DNA from 4 places in the Streptomyces sp. NPDC048442 genome. Region 2 is predicted to be linked to each of the others. Evidence: riboswitches for the same ligand, from Rfam matches in the RefSeq annotation. Region 2 holds a riboswitch; each other region holds the start of a gene.

What was found. A riboswitch is a leader RNA that binds a small molecule or an ion and turns the genes downstream of it on or off. The one in region 2 is predicted to bind cyclic di-AMP.
Region 1: it holds a riboswitch for cyclic di-AMP, as region 2 does, so the genes downstream of both, AB0D18_RS25805 (peptidoglycan DD-metalloendopeptidase family protein) here and AB0D18_RS15840 (NlpC/P60 family protein) in region 2, are expected to answer to the same signal.
Region 3: it holds a riboswitch for cyclic di-AMP, as region 2 does, so the genes downstream of both, AB0D18_RS34935 (peptidoglycan DD-metalloendopeptidase family protein) here and AB0D18_RS15840 (NlpC/P60 family protein) in region 2, are expected to answer to the same signal.
Region 4: it holds a riboswitch for cyclic di-AMP, as region 2 does, so the genes downstream of both, AB0D18_RS16655 (transglycosylase family protein) here and AB0D18_RS15840 (NlpC/P60 family protein) in region 2, are expected to answer to the same signal.

What each region holds. Positions count from the first base shown of each region.
Region 1 covers NZ_JBEZKB010000018.1:172,235-179,874, forward strand. Annotated here, with positions in the region: gene AB0D18_RS25785 (MarR family winged helix-turn-helix transcriptional regulator) at 1-390, opposite strand, end outside; gene AB0D18_RS25790 (NAD(P)H-binding protein) at 501-1,388, shown strand; tRNA gene AB0D18_RS25795 (tRNA-Met) at 1,442-1,515, shown strand; gene AB0D18_RS25800 (PP2C family protein-serine/threonine phosphatase) at 1,619-2,968, shown strand; cyclic di-AMP (ydaO/yuaA leader) riboswitch at 3,308-3,441, shown strand; gene AB0D18_RS25805 (peptidoglycan DD-metalloendopeptidase family protein) at 3,528-4,793, shown strand; gene AB0D18_RS25810 (aldo/keto reductase) at 4,894-5,844, shown strand; gene AB0D18_RS25815 (PrsW family intramembrane metalloprotease) at 5,896-7,275, opposite strand; gene trmB (tRNA (guanosine(46)-N7)-methyltransferase TrmB) at 7,346-7,640, opposite strand, start outside.
Region 2 covers NZ_JBEZKB010000008.1:313,991-321,630, forward strand. Annotated here, with positions in the region: gene AB0D18_RS15810 (PspC domain-containing protein) at 1-398, shown strand, start outside; gene AB0D18_RS15815 (response regulator transcription factor) at 395-1,093, shown strand; gene AB0D18_RS15820 (alpha/beta hydrolase-fold protein) at 1,232-2,350, shown strand; gene AB0D18_RS15825 (hypothetical protein) at 2,386-2,550, opposite strand; gene AB0D18_RS15830 (NlpC/P60 family protein) at 2,633-3,715, opposite strand; gene AB0D18_RS15835 (hypothetical protein) at 3,974-4,327, shown strand; gene AB0D18_RS15840 (NlpC/P60 family protein) at 4,344-5,606, opposite strand; cyclic di-AMP (ydaO/yuaA leader) riboswitch at 5,604-5,772, opposite strand; gene pcrA (DNA helicase PcrA) at 6,000-7,640, shown strand, end outside.
Region 3 covers NZ_JBEZKB010000033.1:55,067-62,706, forward strand. Annotated here, with positions in the region: gene AB0D18_RS34930 (pitrilysin family protein) at 1-993, shown strand, start outside; cyclic di-AMP (ydaO/yuaA leader) riboswitch at 1,309-1,477, shown strand; gene AB0D18_RS34935 (peptidoglycan DD-metalloendopeptidase family protein) at 1,491-2,285, shown strand; gene AB0D18_RS34940 (GntR family transcriptional regulator) at 2,443-3,102, shown strand; gene AB0D18_RS34945 (HPr family phosphocarrier protein) at 3,277-3,558, opposite strand; gene AB0D18_RS34950 (GNAT family N-acetyltransferase) at 3,777-6,866, shown strand; gene AB0D18_RS34955 (DUF5998 family protein) at 6,931-7,527, shown strand; gene AB0D18_RS34960 (nucleotide pyrophosphatase/phosphodiesterase family protein) at 7,527-7,640, shown strand, end outside.
Region 4 covers NZ_JBEZKB010000009.1:182,254-189,893, forward strand. Annotated here, with positions in the region: partial or broken gene AB0D18_RS16645 (cytochrome P450) at 1-180, shown strand, start outside; gene AB0D18_RS16650 (transglycosylase family protein) at 364-1,419, shown strand; cyclic di-AMP (ydaO/yuaA leader) riboswitch at 1,694-1,888, shown strand; gene AB0D18_RS16655 (transglycosylase family protein) at 1,891-2,586, shown strand; gene eno (phosphopyruvate hydratase) at 2,953-4,239, shown strand; gene AB0D18_RS16665 (septum formation initiator family protein) at 4,353-4,838, shown strand; gene AB0D18_RS16670 (DUF501 domain-containing protein) at 4,883-5,425, shown strand; gene AB0D18_RS16675 (Ppx/GppA phosphatase family protein) at 5,422-6,345, shown strand; gene AB0D18_RS16680 (NAD(P)/FAD-dependent oxidoreductase) at 6,695-7,640, shown strand, end outside.

The DNA of each region.
Region 1 (7,640 bases), on a different contig from region 2:
CTCGTCGCTCAGGTGCAGGACCGTGCGGCGGCCGTCCTGCTGGGAGGCCGCGCGGACCACGTAGCCGGCCGAGATGCAGTCGGACACCATGCGGCTGGCCACGGACGGGTCCACGCTCAGGAACTCGCCGATGGCGCCGACGGTGACCTCGAAGGGCCCGGCGTCCCCGTCCTCCGCCGCCTCCTGCCCGGCTGCCTTCTGCCCGGCTGTCTTCTGCTCCGCCTCCAGCAGGACGTTGAGCACCAGGGTCCGGCCCAGTTCCTTCCTGGAGAACGGCTCCTCGACCTCCAGGAGCGAGGAGCGCCGGAGCTTTCCGAGTGCCGGGCCCGCGGCGTCCAGCAGTTCGTCCGCCGTTCTCGGCTGCCCGGCCTCCGGGTCGTGCTTCGTCATGCCCGCATCGTACTGGCTGACCGTTCACATATATGTGTTGACGTGAAATTGCGTGCGTGTCAGCATGCATGTGCTGATAGTCAATCGATGCATGTATGAATGGAGTCTCCATGAGCTTTCTCGTCACCGGCGCCCGCGGCAAGGTCGGCCGGTCGGTCGTCCGGCAGCTGCACGCCGCCGGGCACACCGTCCGCGCCGCCAGCGCCGGGCCCGCCGAGCTGACCGTCCCGGACGGCGTCGAGGCCGTCGAGCTGGTCCTCGACCGGCCCGACACCTTCGCCGCCGCGCTCGACGGCGTCCGGCAGGTGTTCCTGTATCCGAACCCGGCAGGCATCGACGCCCTGGTCAAGGCCGCCGAGGCCGCCGGTGTGGAGCACGTCGTGCTGCTCTCGACCTCCGCGGTTCTCGCCCCCGACGCCGCGACCCACCCGATCGCGAGCCACAGCTTCCTGGTCGAGGCCGCACTCACCGACTCCCGGCTCGCCGCCACCTTCCTGCGCCCGGACGCCTTCGCCAGCAACACCCTCGGCATGGCGGACGCCATCAGGAACGGGCACCCGATCGCGCTGGCCCACCCGGACGCGCACCTCGCGCCCATCCACCCCGAGGACATTGCGGACCTCGCAGTCGATGCCCTGACCGGCGATGCCCTGACCGGCGGCTCCCTCACCGGCGGCTCTCTGACCGGCGACTCCCTCACCGGTCGCGCCGTCGTCCTCACCGGCCCCGAGTCGCTCTCCTTCCGCGAGCAGTACGCGACCGTCGCCGAGGAGACCGGCCGGGAGATCACGATCGACCGCGTCACCCGGGCCGAGGCCGAGGCGCAGATGGGCCGGTTCATGCCCGCGCGACTGGTCGGTGCGCTGCTCGATCTCTGGGCGGCGGCCGAAGCGCACGGCCGTGCCGAGATTCACGACACCACGGCGTCCCTGCTCGGCCGGCCGGCCCGGACGTACCGCCAGTGGGTACGGGAGAACGCGGGGGAGTTCCGGGGGTAGCGGCGCGAGTGGTCAGAGCGTCTGCCCGGATGGCGTAGAGTTGGGTTTACCGACGCGGGGTGGAGCAGCTCGGTAGCTCGCTGGGCTCATAACCCAGAGGTCGCAGGTTCAAATCCTGTCCCCGCTACTGAAGAAGTAGTGAAGTCCTGAGGCCCGGAACTCGAAAGAGTTCCGGGCCTCAGGCGTTTGTCCGCGTATGTACGGAAACGGTGCCCCGGCCCGTCCCCCACATGGCGGATGCCGATTCGCCGTACGGCGCGGCTCCGGCCAGCCTGGGTGGGGAGCGGTACCGTCCGCACCCGGTGCGGACCTGGGCAGGAGAACTGACGGTGGCGGGGTACGGACGCGGAAGCGACGGGGCCGGAACAGGCACAGGGACGGGTACAGGGAGCCGGGCCGGTACGGCGACCCGGGCCGGGACGGGACCCGGGAACGGGGCAGGGGCCGGGAACGGGGACGGCGGCGGGAAGAAGGCGCGGCGGTTCGTGCGGGCGCTGCCCGCGCTGATGATCGTCGGCGGGCTCTTCTTCGACGCGCTGACGCCGGACGCCTTCACCGCCTCGCCGCTGTTCGCGGCCGCACCGCTGGTCGCCGCACCGTTCTTCTCGCTGGCCAACACCGCGCTGACCGCGTGCGCCGCCGTGCTGGCCGTGGTGGGCCTGCGGACCGCCGGCGACGTCCTGACGTCCGTGGTGGGCGTGACCGAGCTGGTGACCGTGCTGACGGTGGGCGTGCTCGCGATCCTGATCAACCGGGTCGTACGCAGGAGCGGCAGACAGCTCGCGTCGGTACGGGTCATCGCCGAGGCGGCGCAGCGGGCGGTCGTGCCGATCCCGCCCGACCGGATCGGCGGTCTTGAGATCGCCGCGCGGTACGAGGCGGCGGAGGCGGACGCCTTCATCGGGGGCGATCTCTTCGCCGTGCAGGACACTCCGCACGGGGTGCGGCTCGTCGTGGGGGACGTACGGGGCAAGGGACTTGAGGCCGTGGAGGCGGTCGCGGTGGTGGTGGGTGCGTTCCGGGAGGCGGCCGAGACGGAGAGCTGTCTGGAGGGCGTCGCACAGCGGCTGGAGCGGGCGCTGGCGCGCGAGGGCCGGCGGCGGGACGGGCTGGACGCGCTGGAGGGCTTCACGACGGCGGTGCTCGCCGAGATCCCGCGCGGCGAGGGCATCGTACGACTGGTGAACCGGGGGCACCCCGAGCCGCTGCTGCTGTACGCGGACGGCGAGTTGGACGTGCTGGCGCCGGAGGAGTTCGCGTTGCCGCTGGGCATGGGTGAACTGGGGGACTGGCCGGACCGGGCGCGGGAGTTCGCGTACCCCGCGGGCTCGACGCTGGTGTTCTACACGGACGGTCTCTCCGAGGCACGGGACGCGGCCGGTGTCTTCTACGACCCGGCGGTGCGGCTGCGGCACTCGCTCTATCCCGGGCCCGATGCCCTGCTGGAGGCGCTGACCAGCGACGTACGGGTGCATACGGGCGGGAAGCAGACCGACGACATGGCGCTGCTCGCGGTGGGGCGGCCGGGGGTGGGCCAGCCGGAGCGGCGGCTGACCGTGGAGATCGTGAAACGGGCGTGAGCGGGGCGGGTGTGGGGCGGGTGCGGGGCCGGTGTGCGCCGGGTGCGGGGCCGGCGCGGGTGAGTGTGCGGCCGGGTGGTCACGGGGTGTGCTCGCAGGGGAGCCCTCCGCATAACAATTGACGATCTATCAGTTGTGGAGGGTTTGCGGGGGTGGGACGCATGTGCGGCCGGGGGCCGCTGCGTCGTCCTGATTCGCGGTCATATGCGCCTGTATGCCTTGGCCATGGCACCCCGCACAGCGTTAACGATCACCTGGAACAGCTTGGAATTCCACTTGTGTGTCTATTAACGTTCGATAACGCAGTGCGGTCGTCCCAGTCGTCGTCAGAGACGGCGCCGTGCGCGTGCGCCGAATTCCGTGAGGAAACCGGGGAACCACCAATTGGGGTGAATCGGGCCGAACCTGGCCCGTAGGAGACCTTCCTGCTCCGAACCCGTCAGCTAACCCGGTAGGCGAGAAGGAAGGAAAGGAGCGCGCCCCCGTGGCGTCCAACAGGCCTGCCCCCGAAACATCGGCCCCCGCTTTCTCATACGTGGCTTACGGAGTCCCGAACGACATGGAGGGCCCGACCGGCGGACGGGCGGACGGCCAGGGCGACACACTCGTCGGCCTCGCGCCCGAGATTCCGCAGCAGCGTCAGGGCGGCTTCGAGGGATTCGCGGAGTTCGACGTTCCCTCCGCCAACCCCTTCGCGGACAGACCCTCCGCCAACGCCTTCGCGGACAGCTCCCTCGCGGACAGCCCCTCCGTCAACTCCTTCCCGGACAGCCCCTTCGGTGGTCCCGCCGCGTCGGCCGAGGAGTGGAACCCCACCGAGGATTCCCTCGTTCCGGTGCGCGGCAAGCACCGCGTGGCCAAGCAGCGCGGCTCCCTGGCCCGTAGCTCCACGGTGCTGGGAGTCGGCGTCATCGCCGCCGTCGGCGCCGGTGGGATCGCCACCGCCCAGGAGAAGCCGGCCGTCTCGATATCGCTGCCCGACCAGCTCTCCGACTCCCTCGCCTCGCTCACGGAATCGCTGCCGGACGCCGAGTCGCTGCCGGGTGTGGGGGCATTGGTGTCCGGCTCCGGCTCCGATTCGGGCTCCGACGCCGGTACGGGCGTGGTGGTCGCCGCCGTTCCGGCCGCTGCCTCCACCGCTTCAGCCGGGCAGCAGCAGATCGGTGCGGGCGAGAGCCTGCGGGCGCGGATCCTCCACCAGGCCGAGCAGCAGCGCTCCGTCGCCGACGAGGCCGTCCAGGAGGCCGCGCGCGAGCAGGCCGTCAAGGACGCCGCCGCCGAGGCGAAGAAGCAGCGCGACGAGGCCGACGCCAAGGCGGAGAAGGCCGAGCAGGCGAAGCGCGAGGCGGAGGCCAAGGCCAAGGCGGAGGCCAAAGCGGAGGCCGAGGCGAAGGCGGAGGCCGAACGGCTCGCCAAGCTGGCCGCCGGCTACTCGCTGCCCACCTCCTCGTACACCCTCACCGCGACCTACGGGCAGTCCGGTTCGATGTGGTCCTCCGGGCACCACACCGGTCTCGACTTCGCCGCCCAGGCGGGCACGCCGGTCAAGGCCGTGCACGGCGGGACCATAAAGTCCGCGGGCTGGTCCGGGTCGTACGGCTACCGGATCGTGCTGGAGCTGAACGACGGCACCGAGGTCTGGTACTGCCACCTCTCCCAGATGAGCGTGCAGGTCGGCGGCGACGTGTCGACCGGGCAGGTCATCGGCAACGTGGGCGCCACCGGCAATGTGAGCGGCGCGCACCTGCACCTCGAAGTGCACACCCCGGGCGGCGACGGCCTCGACCCGGCGGCCTGGCTGCGGGACAAGGGACTGACGGTCTGACCGGTCTGACCGGTGTGATCCGGTTGATTTGGACGGGTTCGGAAGGATTCGTTGGTCAGTGCATGGAATAGGTCCGGCGGGCCGGATGGTTGACGTCCTCATGACTTCCCACCTGCGCCCGCTGGGCTCCTCCGGCCTCGATGTCTTCCCGCTCGCCCTCGGCGGCAACGTCTTCGGCTGGACCGCCGACCGTGACCAGTCCTTCGCCGTCCTCGACGCGTACACCGCAGGCGGCGGCAACTTCATCGACACCGCCGATGTCTACTCCGCCTGGGTCCCGGGCAACGAGGGCGGCGAGTCCGAGCGCGTCCTCGGCGAATGGCTGGCCGCCCGCGGCAACCGGGACGAGGTGGTCATCGCCACCAAGGTCGGCGCCCACCCCTCGTACAAGGGGCTCTCCGCCACCACCATCAAGGCCGCCGCCGAGGAGTCCCTGCGCCGGCTGGGCACCGATTACATCGACCTCTACTACACGCACTACGACGACCCGTCCGTGCCCGTCGAGGAGTTCACCGTCGCGCTCGACCAGCTGGTACGGGACGGCAAGGTGCGGGCCGTGGCGGCCTCCAACATCTCCGCCGACCGGCTGCGGGAGTCGCTGGACTTCGCCGAGCGCGAGGGCCTCACGAAGTACACCGCGCTCCAGCCGCACTACAACCTCGTCTCCCGCGACACCTACGAGGGCGAGCTCCAGGAGGTCGCGTCGCAGGCCGGTCTCTCGGCCGTGCCGTACTACGCGCTCGCGTCCGGCTTCCTGACCGGCAAGTACCGGGTCGGCGGCGACGCGGTGCAGAGCGCACGCGCCGAGGGCGCGGCCAAGCACCTGCAGACCGAGCGGGGACGCAAGGTCCTCGCCGTACTCGACGAGGTGGCCGGGGCGCACAGCGCCGAGATCGCGACCGTGGCCCTGGCCTGGCTGGCCGCCCGGCCGACCGTCGTGGCACCGATCGCCAGCGCCCGCACGGTCGAGCAGCTGCCCGCGCTCCTCGCGGTGGCGGACCTGACGCTCACCGACGCCGAGCTGGCGAAGCTGACGGCGGCTTCCGCGTAGGGTGCTCGCGCTCTGCTCGGTGTGCCCGCGGCCCGGGAAGGACCGGGGCCGTCAGTAGCTCTTGTACGGGTTGTACGCGGCCGCGTAGGCCGGGTGGTACGGCGGCGGGAGCAGCCGTATTCGGCCGGTGACCCGGGCCGCGTACACCAGTGCCGGGCCCGCGATCCGCTTGCGCTCCCAGAGCTGGTGCAGCAGTTCCCGCTCACGAGCGGTGAAGTCGGCGGACAGCTCCGGGGTGGCAGGCCCGCGCCGGGCCCGGTACCGCAGGAAGGCCAGCGCGGTCGCGGCCCTCTCGTACTCGGCGACGGCCTTTGCGGCCCCGGGGCCGTGCGTCCGCGCCGCGTAACCCTGGGCCAGCGAGCGGGCCCGCATCGAGGACAGGGCGAGCGGCTCGGCCGGATCAAGCCAGCCCGAGGCGGCGTACGCGGGCAACTCGGCGGACAGCATCCGCAGTTCGCGCTGTCTGGTCCAGATCGCCAGCCAGGTCAGGGCCGCGAACGCGGGGACCATGAACAGCCCGTACACCCCGTAGAAGGCGAGCGGGCCGAAGGACGCCGAGCCGTTCCACAGGGAGTGCATGCCCATCGCGAGGAGCAGGCCGAGCAGCGGCAGCGCGACCCGGCGGATCCGTACCCAGGCACGGCCGCGCATCCGCCGGGCCGGCGTGAGCGCCACCAGGCCGAAGCCGATGCCGGTCAGCACCGTGAAGAGGGGGTGCGCGAAGGGGGACATGACCACCCGCACGAAGAACGTCCCCGCCGTCACCGCGCCGAGCCCGGAGCCGCCGAACTCCTGGTCCTCACCGAAGGCATTGCCCAGATAGAGGATGTTCTCGGTGAAGGCGAAGCCGGTCGCGGTGAAGCCCGCGAAGACCACGCCGTCCACGATTCCGGTGAAGTGCCGTCTGCGGAACAGGAAGACCAGCAGGATCGCCGCCGCCTTCGCGCACTCCTCGACGACCGGCGCGACGAAGGTCGCCCCCAGGGTGTCCGCCCCGTCCGGGTCCGCGGTGGCCACGGCTATCCACTGCACGGCAAAACTGTTGGCCGTGATCGCGACGAGCGCCGCCGCGCAGGAACCCCAGGTGAACGCGAAGACCAGGTTCTGCCAGGGGCCGGGCTCGACCCGGTCCAGCCACCGGAACGCCGCCAGCAGCAACGGCACCGGGAACACCGCGAGACCGAGCCCGACCAGGAAGCCGCGGGTGCCGGTCTGCTCCCGGACGAGCGCGAGCAGCACCAGCCCCGACAGGGCGAGCAGCACGATCAGCGCGGTGGCGCGGACCGCCCTGCTGCGCCAGAAGGCGCGGTGCCGGACGCCGCGCAGGAGCCCCGGCCGCCGGGGGTGGTCCGCCGCGGGCGCGACGGCGGCCGGCTCCGGCTCGGGTGCCGGGGCCGCCGGGGGCGGAGGCGATGCGTACGTCTCGTACATCCAACGACCCTAGCGACTGCCACTGACACTCGCGATCGTGTTCGGACAGTCGCTGTGGAGGAACGGGGCGTCAACCGGCCTTTGGTGCACGGCGGAACATCAGGTCGTGGACCAGATGTCCCTTGTCCAGGCCCTGGCCCTCGAAACGGGTCAATGGCCGGAAGGCGGGCCGCGGGGTGTAGCCGCCGTCCTCCTGGGTGTTCTCGAAGTCCGGGTGCGCGGTGAGCACTTCGAGCATCTGCTCGGCGTAGTTCTCCCAGTCGGTCGCACAGTGCAGTACGGCGCCGGGGGCGAGCCGCGTCGCGGCCAGGGAGAGGAACTCCGGCTGGATCAGGCGGCGCTTGTGGTGGCGGGCCTTGGGCCAG
Region 2 (7,640 bases):
CCACCACTCTCGCGGAAGCGGTGAAGCGCGCGGCCGCCGAGGTGGAGGACAAGCACGGAGTGCCTCTTGAGGTGGTGGTGGTCGGCGACTGCCCGCTGGACGACAAGCTCTCGGCACAGATGCAGGCAGCACGCGAGGCAATGGTGAATGCCGCCAAGTACGGTGGCGAGGGCGGGGCGGTACAGGTCTTCGCGGAGGTCGAGGGCCGCACGGTCTTCGTGTCCGTGCGGGACAGGGGACCCGGCTTTGACCTCGACGCGATTCCGGACGACCGGATGGGCGTACGAGAATCGATCATCGGCCGGATGGAACGGCACGGCGGCACGGCACGGCTGCGTTCCGCGCCCGACGGGGGCACGGAAGTCGAGCTTGAGACGGAGAGGGCGGCGGACGCATGACCGAGCAGAGCGCACAGACGGAGCAGGGACAGGCCAGGCACGTACGGGTGGTGCTGGTCGACGACCACCGGATGTTCCGCACCGGGGTGCAGGCCGAGATCGGCCAGACCGCGGCGACCGGCGTCGAGGTGGTCGGCGAGGCCGCCGACGTCGACCAGGCCGTCACCGTGATCACGGCGACCCGGCCCGAGGTGGTCCTCCTCGACGTGCACCTGCCGGGCGGCGGCGGGGTCGAAGTGCTGCGCAGGTGTGCGCCGTTGATGTCGGACGCCGAGCGGCCGGTGCGGTTCCTGGCGCTGTCGGTCTCCGACGCGGCGGAGGACGTCATCGGCGTCATCCGGGGCGGTGCGCGGGGTTACGTCACCAAGACGATCACCGGCGCCGACCTGGTGAGTTCGGTGTTCCGGGTGCAGGACGGGGACGCGGTGTTCTCGCCGCGGCTGGCCGGGTTCGTCCTGGACGCGTTCGCGTCGACGGATGCGCCGCCGGCCGACGAGGACATGGACCGGCTCACCCAGCGGGAGCGTGAGGTGCTGCGTCTGATCGCGCGCGGCTATGCGTACAAGGAGATCGCGAAGCAGCTGTTCATCTCCGTGAAGACGGTCGAGTCGCACGTCTCGGCGGTTCTGCGCAAGCTCCAGCTGTCCAACCGGCACGAGCTGACCCGCTGGGCGACCGCCCGGCGGCTGGTCTGACCTGCTGGGCGATCGCCCGGCGGCTGGTCTGACCTGCGGCTTCACCGGGCGTTCAGGTGCGGCAGGGGTGTGAGTCAGGTGACAGACACGTGAAAGCGGGCAACCGCGGCGGCGATCAGGCCATCTAGTACCCACGTGATGAGTCTGACGGGGACCCCCTTCTTCGTGACCGCGATAGCCCTGCTCGTGGTCGCGGTCGTCCTGCCGCTGGCCCTGTGGAGCCGGGTGCGCGGACCCGCAGCCGTGCGCGGCTTCGTACGGCTGCTGATGCTGGGGTTCGCGCAGGTCACCGCCATCATGGTGGTCTTCGTCGGGGTGAACAACGCCAACGGGCTCTACGACACCTGGGAGGACCTGCTCGGGACGACGGACCGGGCGGGGACGGCCACGGACCTCGGCCCCGACGGTACGGGCGGTCAGAAGCTGTCCGAGCAGCCGAAGGAAGTCGCGAAGTTCAAGCCGGTCGACGACGCCAGGATGGGGCCGGGCGTCCAGGTCACCGAGCTCAAGGGCCGGATCTCCGGGGCCGAGGGCGAGGTGTACGTGTGGCTGCCGCCGCAGTACGACGACCCGGCGTACGAGGACAAGAAGTTCCCGGTGGTCCAGCTGCTGCCCGGCTACCCCGGATCCGCGAAGGCCTGGTTCGGCACCCTTGAGGTGAACAAGCAGCTGGGGCCCCTGATGAAGCAGGGCAAGGTCAAGCCGTTCATCCTGGTCTCGCCGCGCACCACCCTGCTCGGCGACCAGACCGACACCGGCTGCGCCAACATCCCCGGCAAGGTCAACGCGGACAGTTGGCTGAGCGTCGACGTGCGGAAGATGGTCTTCGACACCTTCCGCGCCTCGGACAAGGCCGCGGACTGGGCCGTCGGCGGTTACTCGGCGGGCGCGCACTGCGCCGCCAAGCTCGCCGTCGCCCACCCGGACCGCTACCGCGCGGGCGTCAGCCTCTCCGGCTTCAACGACCCGAGTGGCGAGCCCGCCGCCCTCACCGCCGCGACCCCCGAACTGCGGCACGCCAACAACCCGTACGTGATGCTGAAGGCGGCGACCAAGGGCGGGAAGCCGCCGCGCACCGCCCTGTTCATGTCGGGTGCGGCGGGCGACGGCTTCGAGGCGGGGAACGCCATGAAGGGGGTGGCGAAGGCGCCGACGACGGTGCGGGTCATGAAGCTGACCGGGCCCCACGGCACCAGCGTGTGGAAGCAGCAGGTGCCGGAGGTCTTCCGGTGGCTGTCGGACCAGCTGGGCAAGTAGCGACGCTCCGGTTCGGCAAGTAGCGGCTCCGGTCCTCAGTACCGTCGGCCGTGGCTGCGCCCGCCGCGCAGTCGGTTCAGGAGCTGCTTGGCCTGTGAGCGCCGGCGCGGGTCGGCGGCCTCGCGGCGGCCTCGGGCGATGGTGCGGCGGCCCTGCGGGCTGCGCGCGTAACTCTTGATTTTGTTGATGATGCCCGGCATGACTGTGCCTCCCTCTATGAGGCCGTGGCGGCCACGGCCTCATAGAGGCGGTTACCCCGCGAAGCGCGCCCGACCCTGTCGATCACGCAGGCCGTGTCGCCCCCGTCAGCGGCATCTCGTCGATCGGTGCGATCCGCACCGGGGCGCCGGGCCGCGGGGCGTGGATCATCTTGCCTTCGCCGATGTACAGCCCGACGTGGGTGATGCCGGAGTAGAAGAACAGCAGATCTCCCGGCGCGAGTTGGGAACGCGAGACACGCTCTCCCGCGTTGATCTGGGTGTAGGTGGTGCGCGGGAGCGCCACCCCGGCAGAGCGCCAGGCGGCCTGGGTCAGGCCCGAGCAGTCGAAGGAGGCGGGGCCCGTGGCACCCCAGACATAGGGCTTTCCCAGAGCGGAGTACGCGAAAGAAACGGCCTGCGAGGCACGGGCGTTGGGTGCCCGGACGCTGCCGCGCGGCATCTCGGTGCGATCCCCGCGACTGGCACGGTCGCCGCCGCCACCCGCCTCGCCGTGCCCATCCTGGGCGGCGTACCGGGCGCGGTCGTCGGCGGTGAGCCGGGAGAGCAGTTGCTCGGCGCCGGAGATCTTCTCCTGGATCTTCGCCTTCTGCTTCTTCAACTCGCCCTTCTGCTCGGCGAGTTCGGTGAACCTCTGGTCGGCGCTGCCGCGCAGTCGGGCGATCTCGGCGACCTGCCGCTGTGCGCCCTGCACCTTGGCGGCCTGCCGGTCGCCCGCCCGCCCGGCGATCGAGGCCCGCTCCAGGTACTGGTCGGGGTCCGAGGTCAGAACGACCTGCAGTGCGGGCTCGATGCCCCCGGTGCGGTACTGGGACGCGGCCAGCGAGCCGAGCGAGCCGCGTGCGGCGTTGAGCCGCTCCGTCCTGCGTGCCGCCTCGTCCCGCAGCTGGTTGAGCGACTTCTTCGTCCGCTCGGCCTTCTCCTGCACGCCGTTGTACGTCTCGGTGGCGACCTCGGCTTCGTGGTACAGCTTGTCGATCTTCGACTTGATCTGTGCCGGAGTGAGCGTCGGCTCCGCCTGCGCGGTGCCCTCCAGCACGGTGGCGCCCGCGGCCCCTGCCAGTGCGAGGGTGAACGCGGTGGTACGGGCGGTACGAGCGGTGCTGCCGGTGAGTGAGCGCTGCTTGGGCTTCCGGTGCGCTGCCACGAGGGCGTTCACGTCCTTCCACGGTTCCGTCCGGCCGGGTGGGGGAGGGGAGTCGGCCGTCTGGGGAGGGACGCTAAACCTGGACGTCACGGCACAGCCTTCGAATGAGCGCTAATGGCAGGAAGACGTCGATTACTGGTCGCCGATGATCGACAGTAAGGATGCGGAGGTACCAATTCCGCGCCCACTGTGACCGATGGGGCGGAACGGTCCGCCCTGCCACCGTCCCCCTGCTAACGCCTGGCTAGGCTCCGCCCCATGGACGTACTGATCAATGTTTTCGTAGGACTGCACATCATCGGCATCGCCTCGCTCCTCGGCGGCTTCCTGACCCAGATGAAGGCGATGGGCGCGGGCACCGCCCGCTTCACGCCCCCGATGCTGCACGGTGCGCTGACCATGCTGGTCACCGGCATCGCCCTGGTCGGCCTCAACCAGGCCCAGGACCACTCCCTCAACAACGTCAAGCTCGGCATCAAGCTGGCGATCCTGGTGGTGATCCTGGGCCTCGTCTACGTCAAGCGCGATGACGAGAAGGTGGAGAAGGCCCTGTTCGGCGCGGTCGGCGGGCTGACGGTCGTCAACATCTTCGTCGCCGTCCTCTGGACCTGAGTCCCGGCGGGGCCGGTCAGGCCGGCCGTACGCTCCCGTAGATCGGCATGTAGTAGATCGACTCCTCGCGCACCTTCGCGTTCGGCTTCGGCGCGTGGATCATCATCCCGTTGCCCTTGTAGATGCCGACGTGGCTGATGTCGTCGTAGAAGAACACCAGGTCACCTGGCTTGAGGTCCTTCGTCGCGATCGGGGTGCCGACCTTCACCTGGTCCCAGGTGGTCCGCGGCAGGGTCACCCCGGCGGCCCGCCAGGCGGCCTGGGTCAGCCCCGAGCAGTCATACGAGGAGGGGCCGGTCGCACCCCAGATGTACGGCTTGCCGATCTGGGCGCGGGCGAAGTCCAGCACCTTCGCGGCCTTGGTGGAGTACGAGCTTCCGGAGCCGGAGCCGGAGCCGGAGCCGGAGCCGTTGCCGGACCCCGAGCCAGTGTCCGTACCCGTACCCGTACCCGTACCCGAGCCCGTACCCGTGCCTGACCCCGATCCGGATCCGGACCCCTGCCCGGGTGTCTTCTCCTTTGCCTTCTCCCGCTCCTTCTCCCTGGCCGACTCTTTCGCCGCCTCCGCCTGCTGCCGCGCCAGCTCGTCCGCCTTGTGCTTGGCCTCCGCCTCGCGCTTGCGCTCCAGCTCCGCGAGCTTGGCCTTCTCCTCGGTGGTCAGCCGCGACAGCAGCCCGCGCGCCTGCCCGAGCTTGTCCTGCACCTCCTGCTTGGACTCCCGCAGCGAGGCCTGCGAGGTGGTCAGCCGCTCCAGCCCCCGGGTCGCCACGGCCCGGTGCTTCGCGGCGGCCTGCTGCTGTGCGCCGTAGTCGGCGACGAGCTTCTTCTGCCGGTCGGTGGCCCGCGCCATCAGCCGTCTGGAATCGAAATACGACTGAGGGTCGTGCGCCAGGAGCAGCGCGGCCGTGGGACCGACCGATCCGCTGCGGTACTGGGTGGCGGCGAAGGTGCCGAGCGAGCGCCTGGCCTCGTTGAGATCGTCGGTGCGCTGCGCGACGTCGTCGAGGAGCGCACCGACCTTCTCCTTCTGCTGCCGGGTGGCTTCCTTGGCCGCGTTGTACTTCTGGGTCGCCGTCCCGGCCTGCCGGTAGAGGTCGTCGACCTTCTTCTGCACCTCTTCGACCGACGGCTTGGGCGAGGCGGGCGTGGCCTGTGCGGACTGGGCGACCAGACCGACGGTGACCAGGGCGGCGGTGGTGACGCCGACCCCGGGAGCGGTGGAACGTATCAGCGACGTGGCGCGGGTACGCGGTTTGCGATGCGATGCCAAAGCAGGCATTCCTTCCGTGGACCGCCTACCGGGTTAGCTGTCGGGTTCGGGCTCATGGAAGGCGCGCCCTACGGCCCGCGTATGTGGGGGTACGGGCCGATTCACCCCGGTGATGCGTGTGGGTCCCCGGTTCCGAACCACCCTGCGGGCGGCGCGAATTCGGCGTGAGGGGACCGTTCCGGCGCGGTTCGCCGAGGGGGGTACGGGCCGCTCGCGCAGCACCGTAGCCAATCCCTGTGACGGGTGGGAAGCCTGATGTTCGATATGCCCGATACATTTTCGTGACCTTCGGGGCGTGACCCTCGGGACGTGATCTTCGGAAGGGGTGTGAGTGCGGGGTCACGGACGGTGTGGCGGAATCCGGGGCCCGCTGTCAGTGGGGCCGCCTAGACTCGGTAGGCGATGAGCAGCCTCTTTGACGACAGCTTCCTGGCCGGCCTCCAGCACAAGGACGACGCGGCCCCGCCTCCCCCGGAGGACACCGATGACGGTGCCCCTGAGGAGGAGGTTCCGCACGACCTCTTCCAGGGCGCGTTCGACGGTCCGCCGCCGCCCCGCGACGCGTACTACCGGGACGGCGCCCCCCGCCCGGTGGTCGACCCGGCCGCTCTGCTCGACGGGCTGAACGACAACCAGCGCGCCGCCGTCGTGCATGCCGGATCACCGCTGCTCATCGTGGCCGGAGCCGGTTCCGGCAAGACCCGCGTGCTCACCCACCGCATCGCGCACCTGCTCGCGGCCCGCGGTGTGCACCCCGGCCAGATCCTCGCGATCACCTTTACGAACAAGGCCGCGGGCGAGATGAAGGAGCGCGTCGAAGAGCTGGTGGGGCCGCGCGCCAATGCGATGTGGGTGTCCACCTTCCACAGCGCGTGCGTCCGCATCCTGCGCCGCGAGTCCAAGAAGCTCGGCTTCACGAGCTCCTTCTCGATCTACGACGCCGCCGACTCCAAGCGTCTGATGGCCCTGGTCTGCCGTGACCTCGACATCGACCCGAAGAAGTTCCCGCCGAAGTCCTTCAGCGCCAAGGTCTCCAACCTCAAGAACGAGCTGATAGACGAGGAAGCCTTCGCGGGCCAGGCCGCCGACGGTTTCGAGAAGACCCTCGCCCAGGCGTACGCGATGTACCAGTCCCGCCTCCGCGAGGCGAACGCACTGGACTTTGACGACATCATCATGACCACGGTGCACCTGCTGCAGGCGTTCCCCGACGTCGCCGAGCACTACCGGATGCGTTTCCGGCACGTCATGGTCGACGAGTACCAGGACACCAACCACGCCCAGTACACGCTCGTACGGGAGCTGGTCGGCCCGTCCGGCGAGGACAAGGCCCCCGGCGAGCTGTGCGTCGTCGGTGACGCCGACCAGTCGATCTACGCCTTCCGCGGTGCGACGATCCGCAACATCCTCCAGTTCGAGGAGGACTACCCGGACGCGAAGACGATCCTGCTGGAGCAGAACTACCGCTCCACCCAGACGATCCTCACCGCCGCCAACGCCGTCATCGAGCGCAACGAGAACCGCCGCGCGAAGAACCTCTGGACCGACGCCGGTGCCGGATCCCTGATCACCGGGTACGTCGCGGACACCGAGCACGACGAGGCCCAGTTCATCGCCGAGGAGATCGACCGCCTCACCGACGCGGGCGACGCCAAGGCCGGCGACGTCGCCGTCTTCTACCGTACGAACGCACAGTCCCGCGTCTTCGAAGAGATCTTCATCCGGGTCGGCCTGCCGTACAAGGTCGTCGGCGGCGTCCGCTTCTACGAGCGCAAGGAGGTCCGGGACATCCTGGCCTACCTGCGCGTGCTGTCGAACCCCGAGGACACCGTCCCGCTGCGCCGCATCCTCAATGTGCCCAAGCGCGGCATCGGCGAGCGCGCCGAAGCCATGATCGACGCACTGTCGCTGCGCGAGCGGATCAGCTTCCCGCAGGCCCTGCGCCGCGTCGACGAGGCGTACGGAATGGCCGCCCGCTCGGCCAACGCCGTCAAGCGGTTCAACACGCTGATGGAGGAGCTCCGTACGATCGTGGAGTCCGGG
Region 3 (7,640 bases), on a different contig from region 2:
GCGCCCGCGTTCGCGGACGGCGAGATCGAGCGTCTCGTGCGCAACCGGCTCGACGAGATCCCGCACGAGTCGGCCAACCCGTCCCGGCGGGCCGCCAAGCAGCTCTCCGCGGAGCTGTTCCCGGCGGACCAGCGCATGTCGCGCCCCCGCCAGGGCACCGAGGAGACGGTCAAGGCCATCGACTCCTCGGCCGTGCGTGCCTTCTACGAGGCGCACGTCCGTCCGGCCACCGCCACCGCCGTAGTCGTCGGCGATCTGACGGACATCGACCTGGACGCCGTCCTGGCCGACACCCTGGGGGAGTGGACGGGAAACACCGCCGCGCCGCGCCCGGTCCCGCCGATCACCGCCGACGACACCGGCCGTGTGGTCATCGTCGACCGCCCGGGTGCCGTCCAGACCCAGCTGCTGATCGGCCGCATCGGCCCGGACCGGCACGACCGCGTCTGGCCCGCCCAGGTCCTCGGCACGTACTGCCTCGGTGGCACCCTCACCTCGCGCCTGGACCGTGTCCTGCGCGAGGAGAAGGGATACACCTACGGCGTACGCGCCTTCGGCCAGGTGATGCGCTCCTCCGCCGACGGCAGTGGCGCCTCCATGCTGGCCATCAGCGGCTCCGTGGACACCGAGTCGACCGGGCCCGCCCTGGACGACCTCTGGAAGGTCCTGCGGACGCTCGCGGCCGAGGGCCTCACCGACGCCGAACGCGACGTCGCCGTGCAGAACCTGGTCGGGGTCGCCCCGCTCAAGTACGAGACGGCGTCCGCCGTGGCGGGCACGCTGGCCGACCAGGTCGAGCAGCACCTGCCCGACGACTTCCAGGCCCAGATGTACGCCAGGCTCGCCGCGACCGGCACCGTGGAGGCCACCGCGGCCGTGGTGAACGCGTTCCCGGTGGACAAGCTGGTCACCGTCCTGGTCGGCGACGCCTCCCAGATCGCGGAGCCGGTACGGGCGCTGAACATCGGTGAGGTCACGGTCGTCACCGGCTGACCGGCTGACCGGCTGACCGGCTCACCGGCTGACCGCCTGACCGGCCGGCGGGCCGGCGGGCCGGCGGGTCGGCGGGCCGTTTCGGCACCGGCTGACCGATCAAAGGTCACCCGCACGACCGGGACAAAGCGTGACAAGAAGGACCCCGACAACTCCCGAGTTGTCGGGGTCCTTCCGTATGTCCGATTTATTGGAGAGGTTGCCTGTCTGCCGTGTGGGCTCCGTTACAAAAGCGGCTGTCTGTTTGGCGATTGAAAGACGTGCCGCTTAGCGTCGGTCCGGCTGTCCGTCAGAGTGCGCCGCAACCGCGGCACCGGGCAGTCATCGCCGAGTCCCCGTCAGGCGCGAGCCTGGGGAGCCGGGGACCCAATCAGTCCCTGGGGTGAATCGGACGCCATCGCCCTTCACGGGCCGGTGGGGCCCGTAGGAGACCTTCCTGCTCCGAACCCGTCAGCTAACCCGGTAGGCGAGAAGGAAGGAAAGGAAACAGCCACTTCATGGCGTTCACCCGTGCCGCCGGGAAGCACCGGCGTCCCTCCGTGCTGTCGCGCAAGAGCGCCAACATCGCCGGAGTCGCCGCCCTCACCACGACCGGTGTCATCGGAACGCTGGCCCCGCAGGCCATCGCCGCCGAGCACGACCTGGCCGCCGAGGACACCGGCACCATCCGCGCCGTCGTCATGGAGAACACCGTGACGGAGACCCTCACCGCGCAGGTCGAGGCCCAGGCCACCGCCCAGAAGAAGGCGTACGACAAGGCCGAGGCCGTGCGGAAGGCCGAAGAGGCCCGCAAGGCCGAGGTCAAGCGCAAGGCGGAGGCCAAGGCCAAGAAGGAGCGCGAGGAGCGCGAGCGCGCCGCCCGCGAGGCCGAGCGCAAGCGCCTCAACGCCTTCCGGCTGCCCGTCGCCGGCTCGTACGTCTCCACCGGCTACCAGTCCGGCGGCGCGATGTGGTCCTCCGGCAGCCACTCCGGTGTCGACTTCCACGCCTCGTCCGGCAGCTCCGTCGTCGCAGTCGGCGCCGGCACGGTCGTCGAGGCCGGCTGGGGCGGGGCGTACGGCAACAACATCGTGATCAGGATGAACGACGGCTCGTACACGCAGTACGGCCACCTCTCCTCGATCGGTGTCTCCGTCGGCCAGTCCGTCGCGGCCGGCGAGCAGATAGCCCTCTCCGGCTCCACGGGCAACTCCACCGGCCCGCACCTGCACTTCGAGGCCCGCACCTCCCCCGAGTACGGCTCGGACATCGACCCGGTCGCGTATCTGCGCGGCCACGGCGTCAGCGTCTGACCGCACCGCACCTGCTGTTCCGGAAATGCCCCGGCTCTCCACGAGCCGGGGCATTTCTGCGTTCGTTTTCCGTCGAGAACCCGGATTTCCTTCGGCAATTCCCCCGCGTTGCAATAGAGTTGAGAGAAGGCTTCGGCGGGAAGACGGAGGTCCGGGCATGCGCATTCCCGCGCATTCGGTGTGTACGGCGATCCGCGACGACATCGTGTCCGGAGTTCTTCCGCGCGGCAGTCGGCTCACGGAAGAGGCACTGGCCCGCAGGTACGGCGTCTCGCGCGTCCCGGTCCGCGAGGCGCTGCGCACCCTGCAGGCCGAGGGCTTCGTCACTACCCGCAGGCACGCGGGCGCCTGCGTCGCCGAGCCGACCGCGCAGGAGGCCGCCGACCTCCTGGAGATGCGTACGCTCCTGGAGCCGCTCGGTGCGGCGCGTGCGGCCGTCCGGCGGACGGAGGCGCACCTCAAGGTGCTCCGCGGGCTGGTCAGGCTGGGTCAGGAGCGGGCGGGGCGGGCGGAGGGCGAGGATCTGAGCGCCCTCACCGGCTGGTTCCACGAGACCCTAGCCCAGGCGTCCGGCAGCCCCGGCCTCATCACCCTGCTGACCCAGCTCAAGCACAAGATCGCCTGGATGTACGTGGTGGAGCGGTCGGCCGGGCCCGCCGAGGCGTGGGCCGAGCACGGCGCGATCGTCGACGCGGTGACCAGGCGCGACGCGGACCGGGCCAGGACGCTGACCGCGCGGCACGCGGAGCGGGCGGTGGCCGCGCACCGCATGAGGATTCCGCAACAAGCCGTCAACGTGGCGGGCGGCCGGAATTAACACGGGCGCCGTATACAAGTCGTAGGCAAAAAGGGATTCCTGAATTCACAGGAAAATTCACAAGAAACGACAGAAGCCGCGGCCCCCGAATTCGGGATGCCACGGCTTCCGCGTGAGAATTCGCCCGTACGGGCGCGACCTTATGGGGCCTCAGAAGGCCGCCGGGCCGGAAGGTCAGACGGTCTCGGGAAGCTCGTCCAGGCCCTCGGCGACCAGCTTCGCGAGACGGTCCAGGGCCGTGTCCGCGCTCTCGGACTCGGACGCGAGCACGATCTCCTCGCCGCCCTGCGCACCCAGGCCCAGCAGTGCCAGCATCGACGCGGCGTTGACCGGGTTGCCGCCCGCCTTGGCGATGGTGACGGGGACGCCGGTGGCCGTGACGGCGCGGACGAAGATGGAGGCGGGGCGGGCGTGCAGGCCCTCGGCCCAGCCGACGGTGACGCGGCGCTCAACCATGGTGTTGCCCTTCATGTGCCTATTGGTTGTCTAGACCAGTCTCTCACGTGGTGCAGGCTGCTCTGCCCGACGGAAGGCCCGGCGGAAGTCCCGGCAAAAGCCCCGCAGGGATGCCCTGCCGGATCCTGCCGGACGTCCCGCCGGGAGTCTGCCGGAAGTCCATGAACAGGACCAGACTGCCCCGCTCGCTCAGTGCCCGCGAGTCGTAGGCTGCACCCATGGCCATGGCTGCGGACGATGCGGATCAGGTGAAGCGGGACCAGGACCGGACGAAGACGGACCAGGACGGGACGAAGGCGGATCCGGACCACGAGTACCCCGGTCACTGGGAGGCCGACGTCGTGCTCCGCGACGGTGGCACCGCACGCATCCGGCCCATCACCACCGAGGACGCCAGCCGTCTCGTCAGCTTCTACGAGCAGGTCTCGGACGAGTCGAAGTACTACCGCTTCTTCGCTCCCTATCCCCGGCTGTCGGCCAAGGACGTGCACCGTTTCACCCACCACGACTACGTCGACCGGGTCGGTCTCGCGGTCACCGTCGGCGGCGAGTTCATCGCCACCGTCCGCTACGACCGGATCAACGCCGACGGACTGCCCGCCTCGGGCCCCGACGCCGACCAGGCCGAGGTCGCCTTCCTCGTCCAGGACGCCCACCAGGGGCGCGGCGTCGCCTCCGCCCTCCTCGAACACATCGGAGCCGTCGCCCGCGAACGCGGCATCCGGCGCTTCGTCGCCGAGGTGCTGCCGGCCAACTCCAAGATGATCAAGGTCTTCACGGATGCGGGCTACCAGCAGAAGCGCTCCTTCGAGGACGGCGTCGTCCACCTGGAGTTCGACCTGGAGCCCACCGACCGCTCCCTCGCCGTGCAGCGCGCCCGTGAGCACCGCGCCGAGGCCCGCTCCGTACAGCGGCTGCTGGCGCCCGGCTCCGTCGTGGTCGTCGGCGCGGGGCGCTCCGCGCAGTCCGTGGGCCGCACCGTCCTGCGCAACCTGCTCGCTGCCGGTTACACCGGTCGTACGTACGCGGTGAACGCGGCCCTCCCCTCTGACGTCACCGAGCTGGACGGCGTCCCCGCGCACCGCTCCGTCGCCGAGATCGGTGCGAGCGTCGACCTCGCGGTCGTCGTCGTACCGGCGGAGAAGGTTCCGGAAGTCGTCGCCGACTGTGGCGAGAGCGGTGTCCAGGGGCTCGTGGTGCTGGCCGCCGGGTACGCGGAGAGCGGGGCCGAAGGGCGGGAGCGGCAGCGGGAGTTGGTCCGGCAGGCCCGTTCGTACGGGATGCGGATCATCGGCCCCAACGCCTTCGGCATCATCAACACCTCCGACCTCGTACGCCTCAACGCGTCTCTCGCGCCCCAGCGCCCGGCGCGCGGCCGGATCGGTCTGTTCGCCCAGTCCGGCGCCATCGGCATCGCGCTCCTCTCCGGGCTGCACCGGCGGGGCGCGGGCGTCTCCTCCTTCATCTCCGCCGGGAACCGCGCCGACGTCTCGGGGAACGACTTCCTCCAGTACTGCTACGAGGACCCGGACACCGACGTCGTCCTCCTGTACCTCGAATCCATCGGCAATCCGCGGAAGTTCACGCGGCTGGCCCGGCGTACGGCTGTCGCGAAGCCGGTCGTGGTGGTCAAGGGCGCCCGGCACAGCGGGAGTACGCCGCCGGGGCACGCGGTGCCGGTGGTACGGATTCCGGATGCCACGGTCTCGGCGCTGTTCCGGCAGGCGGGCGTCATCCGGGTGGACACCGTCACCGAACTCGTCGACGCCGGGCTGATGCTGACCGGCCAGCCCCTGCCGCGCGGCCCGCGCACCGCGATCCTCGGCAACTCCGAGTCGCTCGGCCTCCTCACGTACGACGCCTGCCTCGCGGAAGGGCTGCGTCCGCTGCCGCCGCACGACCTCACGACGGGCGCCACGCCGGCGGACTTCCGTACGGCCCTGTCCGCGGCCCTCGCGGACCCGGCGTGCGACGCGGTGGTCGTCACGGCGATCCCCTGGGTCGGCGAGGGCGGAACGATGGAGTCCGGCGACGGCGAGGTGCTGGCGGCGGCCCTGTGCGAGGCGGCGGCGACATCCCCGGCGAAGCCGGTGGCGGTGGTCCACGTGGAGATGGGCGAACTGGCCGAGGCCCTGGCAGCGGCGACGAGCACGGCCCCGGGCAGGACGACCGCCCCGGCGGCCCCGCAGCCCGCCCCGGCCCCCGCCACGCCGGCCACCGCCGCCCCGGCCCCCGCCACGCCGGCCACCGCCGCCCCGGCCCCCGCCACGCCGGCCACCGCCGCCCCGGCCCCGCCCGTTTCGCGGACCGCCCCGACGCCGCCGCAGGCCCCGCCGGGCTCAGCGACCCCACAGGCCCCGCCGGGCTCAGCAACCCCACAGGCCCCGGCCGCCCCGGGGGCCGCCCCCGACCCGTCGTCTGAGCCGCCCCCCGCCCCCCGCTACATCCCCGCCTACCCCGCCGCCGAGCGTGCCGTCCGGGCTCTCGCCGAGGCGGTGCGCTATGCGCAGTGGCGGCGGGAGGCCGCCGAGCCGGGGCGGGTGCCCGAGTACGAGGACATCGACGAGGGCGGCGCCGCCGCGCAGATCGACGCGCTCCTCGCCGAGGACGCCGACCCGCGCGGTCTGCCGCTCAAGCCCGACGCCGCGAGGGAGTTGCTCGGCCGGTACGGGATCGCCGTACGTGACGCGCTGCCCGCACCCACCCCCGACGCGGCCGTCGCGGCGGCCGGGCGGCTCGGCTACCCCGTCGCCCTCAAGACCACGGCCCCGCACCTCCGCCACCGCCCCGACCTCGGCGGCGTACGCCTCGACCTGGCCGGCGAGGACGACCTGCGGCGGGCGTACGGCGAGCTGACCGAGGCCCTCGGCAAGCCGCAGGAGCTGCTCCTCGTCGTGCAGGCCATGGCGCCGCGCGGCGTGGACACCGTCGTACGGGCGAGCATCGACCCGGCGGCGGGCGCCGTGCTGTCGTTCGGCCTGGCCGGAGCGGCGTCCGAGCTGCTCGGGGACACCGCGCACCGGCTCGTTCCGGCAACCGACCGGGACGCCGCCGAGCTGATCCGGACGATTCGGACCGCCCCGCTCCTCTTCGGCTGGCGGGGCTCCGCACCGGTGGACACCACCGCCCTGGAGGAACTGCTGCTGCGCGTCTCACGGCTGGTCGACGACCACCCCGAGGTGGTCGGCGTCGCCCTCGAACCCGTGGTCGTCGCGCCCGACGGACTGTCCGTCCTGGGCGCCACCGTCCGCCTCGCGCCCCCCGCCGTACGGAACGACCTGGGCCCCCGACGCCTCCCGAGCTACTGAGCCCCCACGGCCCGCGCCCGGCTCAAGGGACATCCGCCCTCCCGGGCCCCGTAGGATAGAAAGCATGGCGAAGACCGGTACGACGACCCAGGGGCTGCGGGCAGCGATCGAGCGCAGCGGCTACTACCCGGCTCTTGTGGCCGAAGCGGTGGAGGCCGCTGTCGGCGCGGAGGCGGTCTTGTCGTACCTCGTGCACCAGGAGACCACCTTCGACTCGAACGAGGTCCGCCGGCACGTCACCGTCCTGGTCCTCACCGGCACCCGCTTCATCGTCAGCCACACCGACGAGCAGAACGCCGACACCAGCTCCCCGACGCCGTACGCCACCACCTCCACCGAGTCCGTGAAGATCGGCCGGATCTCCTCGGTCGTCGTGAGCCGCGTCGTCGCCAACCCGGAGAAGTACGTTCCGGGCACGCTGCCGCGCGAGGTCGTCCTGACCATCGGCTGGGGCGCCGTCGCCCGCCTCGACCTGGAGCCCGCCGCCTGCGGCGACCCCAATTGCGACGCCGACCACGGCTACACCGGCAACTCCACCGCCGACGACCTGAGCCTGCGGGTCAGCGAGGCCGGCGACGGCCCGGACACCGTGAAGCAGACCCTCGTCTTCGCACAGGCGCTGTCCGAGGCCACGGCCGCGACCGGCTCCTCCGTCCGCTGATGGCGCTGCCCACCGCCTGGCAGGACCCCGTCCCCCTCGCGCTCGACACCGCCCCGGTCCCGGAGTACGGCTCCGGCTCCCTCGCGGACCTGCTGCCGACCCTGGCGGCAGGC
Region 4 (7,640 bases), on a different contig from region 2:
CTCGAAGCGCAGACGGCACTCGCGACTCTCCTGACCCGTCTCCCTGACCTGCAACTCGCGGAAGATCCTGCCGATTTGCGGTGGCGAGGCGGTCTCATTATGCGCGGACTGCGCACCCTCCCGGTCGAGTTCGGGGGAGCCGTGCGGGTAGCTGAAACTGACAGACCATCAGCCATGTGACCTTCGCGTGATCTGCACTGCATCGACTTGTGACGGGTGTTCGACTGCGGCTACGTTCACGGGCGACCCGGCAGTTACGGCCAGAAGCCGGGTCACCGTCAGCTGAAAGGCAACCGCATGCGCTCCGGGAACGGTAAACACCGCCGCCCGCGTCAGGCACCCGCTCTTATCGTCGCGGCAGGGGTGACCGGATCCGCCCTCGCGATTCCGCTCCTGGGCGCGACCAGTGCCAGTGCGGCAGAGTCGAACACCTGGGACCGCGTCGCCGAGTGCGAGAGCGGCGGCATGTGGAGTGCCGACCTCGGCAACGGCTATTACGGCGGGCTCCAGTTCTCGCAGGAGAAGTGGGACCAGTACGGCGGCGGTGCGTACGCCCAGCGCCCCGACCTCGCCAGCCGCGCCCAGCAGATCAAGGTCGCCGAGAAGGTGTTCACCGCCGAGGGTCCGCAGGGCTGGCCGAGCTGCGCCGGCGTCTCCGGGCTCGCCCCGGGCGGCGGCTCCGATTCCGGTTCCGCTTCCGGCGGCGTCGACGCGGCCGACCCCGGTACGGACACCAGCGCACCGCCCAAGCCCCCGGCAGGCTCCGCGAAGCCGGACACTCCCGGCACGGACGCACACCGGGACACCCCGGAAGCGGGTACGGGTACGCATGCGGGTGCGGAGACGGGGAAGCCGACGACCCCCGGCGCGCCCACCACCCCCGCCACTCCGGCCACCCCCGCCTCCCCGGGCAGCGAGCTGCCCGTCGAGCCGGCCCCGGGCTCCAGCATCGAGCCCAGCACCGGCCCGACCACCCCGGGCGCCGAACTGCCGTCCCGCGGCGCCATCACGCCTGGTGCGCAGACTCCCGGTACGCCCGAGTCCCCGGACGCGTCGGCCGGGCCCACGACGCCCGTCACGCCCGCCACACCGGCCACGCCCGCCAACCCGGGCAAGCACCGTGGTGAGCCCGCTCCTGAGAACTCCCTTCCCGTACCGGACAATTCGGCTACTCCGGACGAGACCGACGGGCGCGACGCGGGTCGCCACGCCTCCCGCGGCGGCGACAAGGGTGCGGACGGCTCCGCGCCCGAGCGCGGCAACTACACCGTGCGCCCCGGTGACAACCTCTGGCACATCGCCGACGAGGCGCACGTGCCCGGCGGCTGGCCCGCGCTCTACGAGGCGAACCGCAACGCCGTGGGCGACGATCCGGACCTCATCAAGCCTGGCCAGAGCCTCGACCTGAGTGAAAAGTAGGCGCGAAACACGGGTAGTTCGGGGCTTTATGTCCGGTTCTGCGCAAGTGAGACATGAGTCTCTCTGCCCCAACTGGCGTGTCCCTGCCGGAAGCTCCCGCTGTGCCCCCTCTGACCTGCGTAAACGACTGCGCGGAGAGGGCAAGTAGGGGCTGAATGTCCCCGATGTGCCTCTTTGAACATCGGGGGCTCCTGTGATTCGGTCGTCCTCGCTCGCCACCGGTGAGCACCGGAGCCCGCACGCCGAATCCTGCCGGTGGGCCTCGGAAGCAGTCGTCGCGAAAGCGCCGTAGGCAGGAGCGGGGGACCCAAGGTAAGTGCCGGGCCCGGACGTTGAGAGACGTACGAGGAACGGCTTGGGGTGAAGCCTTCGAGAAGGACCGCAGCAACTGGGCGGCCCCGACCGGAGGCCGGGCGAACTCACAGCCCGAACCCGACAGCTCACCTCGAAGGCGTCGGTGAGGGGATATCCATGTCGCTTTTCATTGGCAAGGGCAAGCACCGCCGTCCGTCCAAGGCCACCCGTGTCGCCACCCTCGCGGGCGTCACCGGTGTCGCGGTCGCCGCTCCGCTGATGGGGGCCTCCTCGGCCTCCGCCGCCTCCGTGGACACCTGGGACGCCGTCGCCCAGTGCGAGTCCGGCGGCAACTGGTCCATCAACACGGGCAACGGCTACTACGGCGGCCTGCAGTTCACGAACTCCTCGTGGGCGGCCGCCGGCGGCACCAAGTACGCGCCGCGCGCCGACCAGGCGTCCAAGGGCCAGCAGATAGCCACCGCCGAGCAGCTCCTCAAGATCCAGGGCCCGGGTGCCTGGGCCTGTGCGGGCGCCGGCAACCTCAGCAACGACGGTGTCGACCCGGGCGTCAGCACCGGCTCGGGCGCGCAGAAGTCCGCCCCGAAGCAGGAGCGCCGCTCCGAGGCCCCCGCCTCCCGCTCCGAGGCCCGTCAGGCCCCGAAGTCCGAGGCCCCCAAGGCCGCCGCCAAGCCCTCCGCCCCGATCCGCAAGGGTGACGGCGAGTACAAGGTGAAGGCCGGCGACACCCTCGGCAAGATCGCCGAGGCGAAGCACGTCAAGGGCGGCTGGCAGCACATCCTCGACCTGAATGAGGGAGTCGTCACCGACGCCGACCTCATCTTCCCGGGTCAGCAGCTCCACCTGAGCTGACCCCGCGGAGACCCCGGCGGCCCACCCCCGCCCGGTCTCCGCCCCGTGGAACGGACGGCCCACCCCCGTCCGTTCCGCACTCCTGGACCCCGGCCGGGCGCGACTTCCCCCTGTACGCGCCGGGCCGGGGCCCTTTTGTGTCCGCGTCCCCTCATATGTGCAGGGCCCGTACGCACACTGAGTGAACGTGTCCGTAACGCGCGGCGACGATCCATGGGCCCTTCGTCCTGTAATACAGGCATTCGGGCATCTTTTCGTCCCAGCGGGCGGTCCGACGGCCGGTTGATGCCCGTGATCCGGTTAGGCTCATGTCGCAAGGCCGAAAGCGACCCTGCACTCTGCTTCAGCGTCACATCCCATAAGGAGATGCTCGTGCCGTCCATCGACGTCGTCGTAGCCCGGGAAATCCTGGACTCCCGAGGCAATCCCACGGTCGAGGTCGAGGTCGGCCTCGACGACGGCAGCACCGGTCGTGCTGCTGTTCCGTCCGGCGCCTCCACCGGTGCCTTCGAAGCCATCGAGCTTCGTGACGGTGACCCCAACCGCTACATGGGCAAGGGTGTCGAGAAGGCCGTTCTCGCCGTCATCGAGCAGATCGGCCCGGAGCTCGTCGGCTACGACGCGACCGAGCAGCGCCTGATCGACCAGGCGATGTTCGACCTCGACGCCACCGAGAACAAGGGCTCCCTCGGCGCCAACGCCATCCTGGGCGTCTCCCTCGCGGTGGCCCACGCGGCCTCCGAGGCGAGCGACCTGCCGCTGTTCCGCTACCTCGGTGGCCCGAACGCGCACCTGCTGCCCGTCCCGATGATGAACATCCTCAACGGTGGGTCGCACGCCGACTCCAACGTCGACATCCAGGAGTTCATGATCGCCCCGATCGGCGCGGAGTCCTTCTCCGAGGCCCTTCGCTGGGGCGCCGAGGTCTACCACACCCTCAAGAAGGTGCTGAAGACCAAGGGCCTGTCCACCGGCCTCGGCGACGAGGGCGGCTTCGCCCCGAACCTGGAGTCCAACCGCGCCGCGCTCGACCTCATCGTCGAGGCCATCAAGCAGGCCGGTTACATCCCCGGCGAGCAGATCGCGCTCGCACTCGACGTCGCCGCCTCCGAGTTCTACAAGGACGGCAAGTACGAGTTCGAGGGCAAGTCCCGCTCGGCCGCCGAGATGACCGAGTACTACGAGGAGCTCGTCTCCGCGTACCCGATGGTCTCCATCGAGGACCCGCTGTACGAGGACGACTGGGCGGGCTGGGCGGTCCTCACCGGCAAGCTGGGCTCCAAGGTCCAGATCGTCGGCGACGACCTCTTCGTCACCAACCCGGAGCGCCTGGCCCGCGGCATCGAGGAGAACTCCGCGAACGCCCTGCTCGTCAAGGTCAACCAGATCGGCTCGCTCACCGAGACGCTGGACGCCGTCGAGCTGGCCCAGCGCAACGGCTTCAAGTGCATGATGAGCCACCGCTCAGGCGAGACCGAGGACGTCACCATCGCCGACCTCGCCGTCGCGGTGAACTGCGGCCAGATCAAGACCGGCGCCCCGGCCCGCTCGGACCGCGTCGCCAAGTACAACCAGCTGCTGCGCATCGAGGAGATCCTCGACGACGCCGCGGTGTACGCCGGCCGCTCGGCGTTCCCCCGCTTCAAGGGCTGATCCCGTCCTGAGGGTCGCTCGTACCCTCCCGAGGGGCTAAGCCTCCGTACGTCCCCGTACCCGGTCGCGTACCGTGTGCGGGGACGTCGGCGCGTAACGGGGAGGGACAACGGATGGCCGCGAAGGGCAACCGCGACCGGTTCTCCACCACGACCAGGCTGCGGCTGCTCGGCGAGCAGACCGCCGCCCGCGTCTACCGCTCCCAGACCCGCCGCCAGGCCCGCCGCTCCCGGCTCACGGGCCGGGCGGCGCTGCTGGTCCTGGTGGTCTGCACGCTGGTGGTGGCACTCGCGTATCCGATACGGAGCTACTTCTCGCAGCGCACCGAGATCGCCGACCAGGAGCAGGCCAGGAACGAGGCGGCGCTCCGCGTCGAGCAGCTCCGCGACGCCAAGGCGCGGCTCCAGGACGACGCGTACATCGTGCGGCTCTCCCGCGAGCACCTGCACTACGTGAAGCCGGGCGAGACCGGCTTCACCATGTACGACCCGGACGCGTCCGGCGGCGCCGAGCGGCCGGGCGAGGGCGGGGCCGCCGACCGGCCCTGGTACTCCAACGTCTGGGGCGGCGTCGACGAGGCCGACCGCCAGGAACCGTAGAACCACTCTCCGTACGAGACAAAACAGACCGACAGAAGGCACGCATGCACACCCCGCCCCCGACCACGCCGCGCACCGAGCCCACCGACCGGGACATCGAGGCGTTCAAGCTCCAGCTCGGCCGCCCGCCGCGCGGGCTGCGCGCGATCGCGCACCGCTGCCCCTGCGGCAACCCCGACGTGGTCGAGACGGCCCCGCGGCTGGACGACGGCACGCCGTTTCCCACGCTCTACTACATGACCTGCCCGCGGGCCACGGGCGCCATCGGCACTCTGGAGGGCTCCGGTCTGATGAAGGAGATGCAGGCGCGGCTGTCCACCGACCAGGAGCTGGCGGACACCTACCGGGCCGCGCACGAGGACTACCTGAAGCGGCGCGACGAGATCGAGGAGCTGGTGGGCTTCCCCAGCGCCGGCGGGATGCCCGACCGCGTGAAGTGCCTGCACGTCCTCGTCGGCCACTCGCTGGTCGCGGGCCCCGGCGTGAACCCCTTCGGCGACGAGGCGCTGGCGCTCCTGCCCGAGTGGTGGGCGAAGGGCCCCTGCGTCACCCCGTGCACGGACCAGGCCGAGGAGGCCGCCAAGTGACCCGGGTCGCCGCCATCGACTGCGGTACGAACTCCATCCGGCTGCTCGTCGCCGACGCGGACCCTGCGACGGGCGAGCTGGTCGACCTGGACCGCCGGATGACCATCGTCCGGCTCGGCCAGGGCGTGGACCGCACCGGCCGTCTCGCCCCCGAGGCGCTGGAGCGCACCTTCGCCGCCTGCCGCGAGTACGCGGAGATCATCAAGGCCCACGGGGCGGAGAAGGTCCGCTTCGTGGCCACCTCCGCCTCCCGGGACGCCGAGAACCGCGACGAGTTCGTCTCCGGCGTCCTGGACATCCTGGGCGTCGAGCCCGAGGTGATCTCCGGCGACCAGGAGGCCGAGTTCTCCTTCACGGGCGCCACGAAGGAGCTGGCGGGCCTGGGCGGGGACTATCTGGTCGCCGACATCGGCGGCGGCTCCACGGAGCTCGTCGTCGGCCGTGACACGGTCGGCGCCGCCCGCTCCGTCGACATCGGCTGCGTACGGCTGACCGAGCGGCACCAGCCGGCCAGTCCGGCCACCCCCGAGCAGGTCGCCGCGATCCGCGAGGACATCGAGGCCGCCCTCGACCTGGCCGCGCGGACCGTGCCACTGGCCGACGGCTCCCCCCGCACCCTCGTCGGCCTCGCCGGGTCCGTCACCACCGTCGCGGCGATCGCGCTGAGACTCCCCGAGTACGACCCGTCGGCGATCCACCACGCCCGGATCCCGTACGACAAGGTCCGCGAGATCACCGGGATGCTGATCGGCGCCACGCACGACGAGAAGGCGGCGATCCCCGCCATGCACCCGGGCCGGGTGGACGTCATCGTCGCCGGATCGCTCATCCTGCTCGCCCTCATGGAGCGCGCCGGAGCCGCCGAGGTCGTGGTCTCGGAACACGACATTCTGGACGGCATCGGGTGGTCCGTAGCCTGACGCGAGAGCGCGTCGAACGAACTTCGTGAAGTTCTTCACAAGGAAAAGGGGCCCGTGGGGCCCCTTTTTTACGTCCAGGAGCCGATCGGACGGCGCGGCGGCCTCGAGTGCGTGCATAACGGACGGTTCCGGGCGTGTTTCGGATGTATGAATCGCGTAAGTGGTCCAGTGCCCGTGAGGGGCCATCAGGCCAGTTGGGAGGGGGTTTTCAACGACCCCCGACGCCCGGTGGTTCCCTCCTCGCAGCATGACCTGAGTCACGTGGGCCGCGGAGTGTAGCAGAGGGTCCCGCAGAGCTTGTGAAGGGGCTCACGAGGTACCCCCCGCCGAGGGGTGGATACTCGATTGCATGAGCACCACGGAGCGTCCCAGGATCCTCGTAGTAGGCGGTGGGTACGTAGGCCTGTACGCGGCACGACGCATTCTCAAGAAGATGCGTTATGCGGAAGCGACCGTCACGGTCGTCGACCCGCGCTCGTACATGACCTACCAGCCCTTCCTCCCCGAAGCCGCCGCCGGCAACATCTCGCCGAGGCACGTCGTCGTACCACTGCGACGCGTCCTTCCCAAGGCCGAGGTGCTCACCGGTCGGGTCACCACCATCGATCAGGACCGCAAGGTCGCCACGATCTCGCCGCTCGTCGGCGAGGCGTACGAGCTGCCCTTCGACTACCTGGTCGTCGCGCTCGGCGCGGTCTCCCGCACCTTCCCGATCCCCGGCCTCGCCGAGCAGGGCATCGGCATGAAGGGCGTCGAGGAGGCCATCGGCCTGCGCAACCACGTCATCGAGCAGCTCGACAAGGCCGACTCCACGACCGACGAGGACGTCCGGCGCCGCGCGCTGACGTTCGTCTTCGTCGGCGGTGGCTTCGCGGGTGCGGAGACAATCGGCGAGGTCGAGGACATGGCCCGCGACGCGGCCAAGCAGTACAGCAACGTCTCGCGCGACGACATGCGGTTCGTCCTCGTCGACGCCGCCGACAAGATCCTTCCCGAGGTGGGCCCGGAGCTGGGCCGCTGGGGCAAGGAGCACCTGGAGAGCCGCGGCATCGAGATTCACCTCTCGACGTCGATGGACTCCTGCGTCGACGGCCACGTCGTGCTGAAGAACGGCCTCGAGGTCGATTCCAACACCATCGTGTGGACCGCGGGCGTCAAGCCCAACCCGGCTCTGGCCCGCTACGGCCTGCCGCTCGGCCCGCGCGGCCACGTCGACACCCAGGCCACCCTCCAGGTGCAGGGCACCGACTACATCTGGGCCGGTGGCGACAACGCCCAGGTTCCGGACCTGGTCG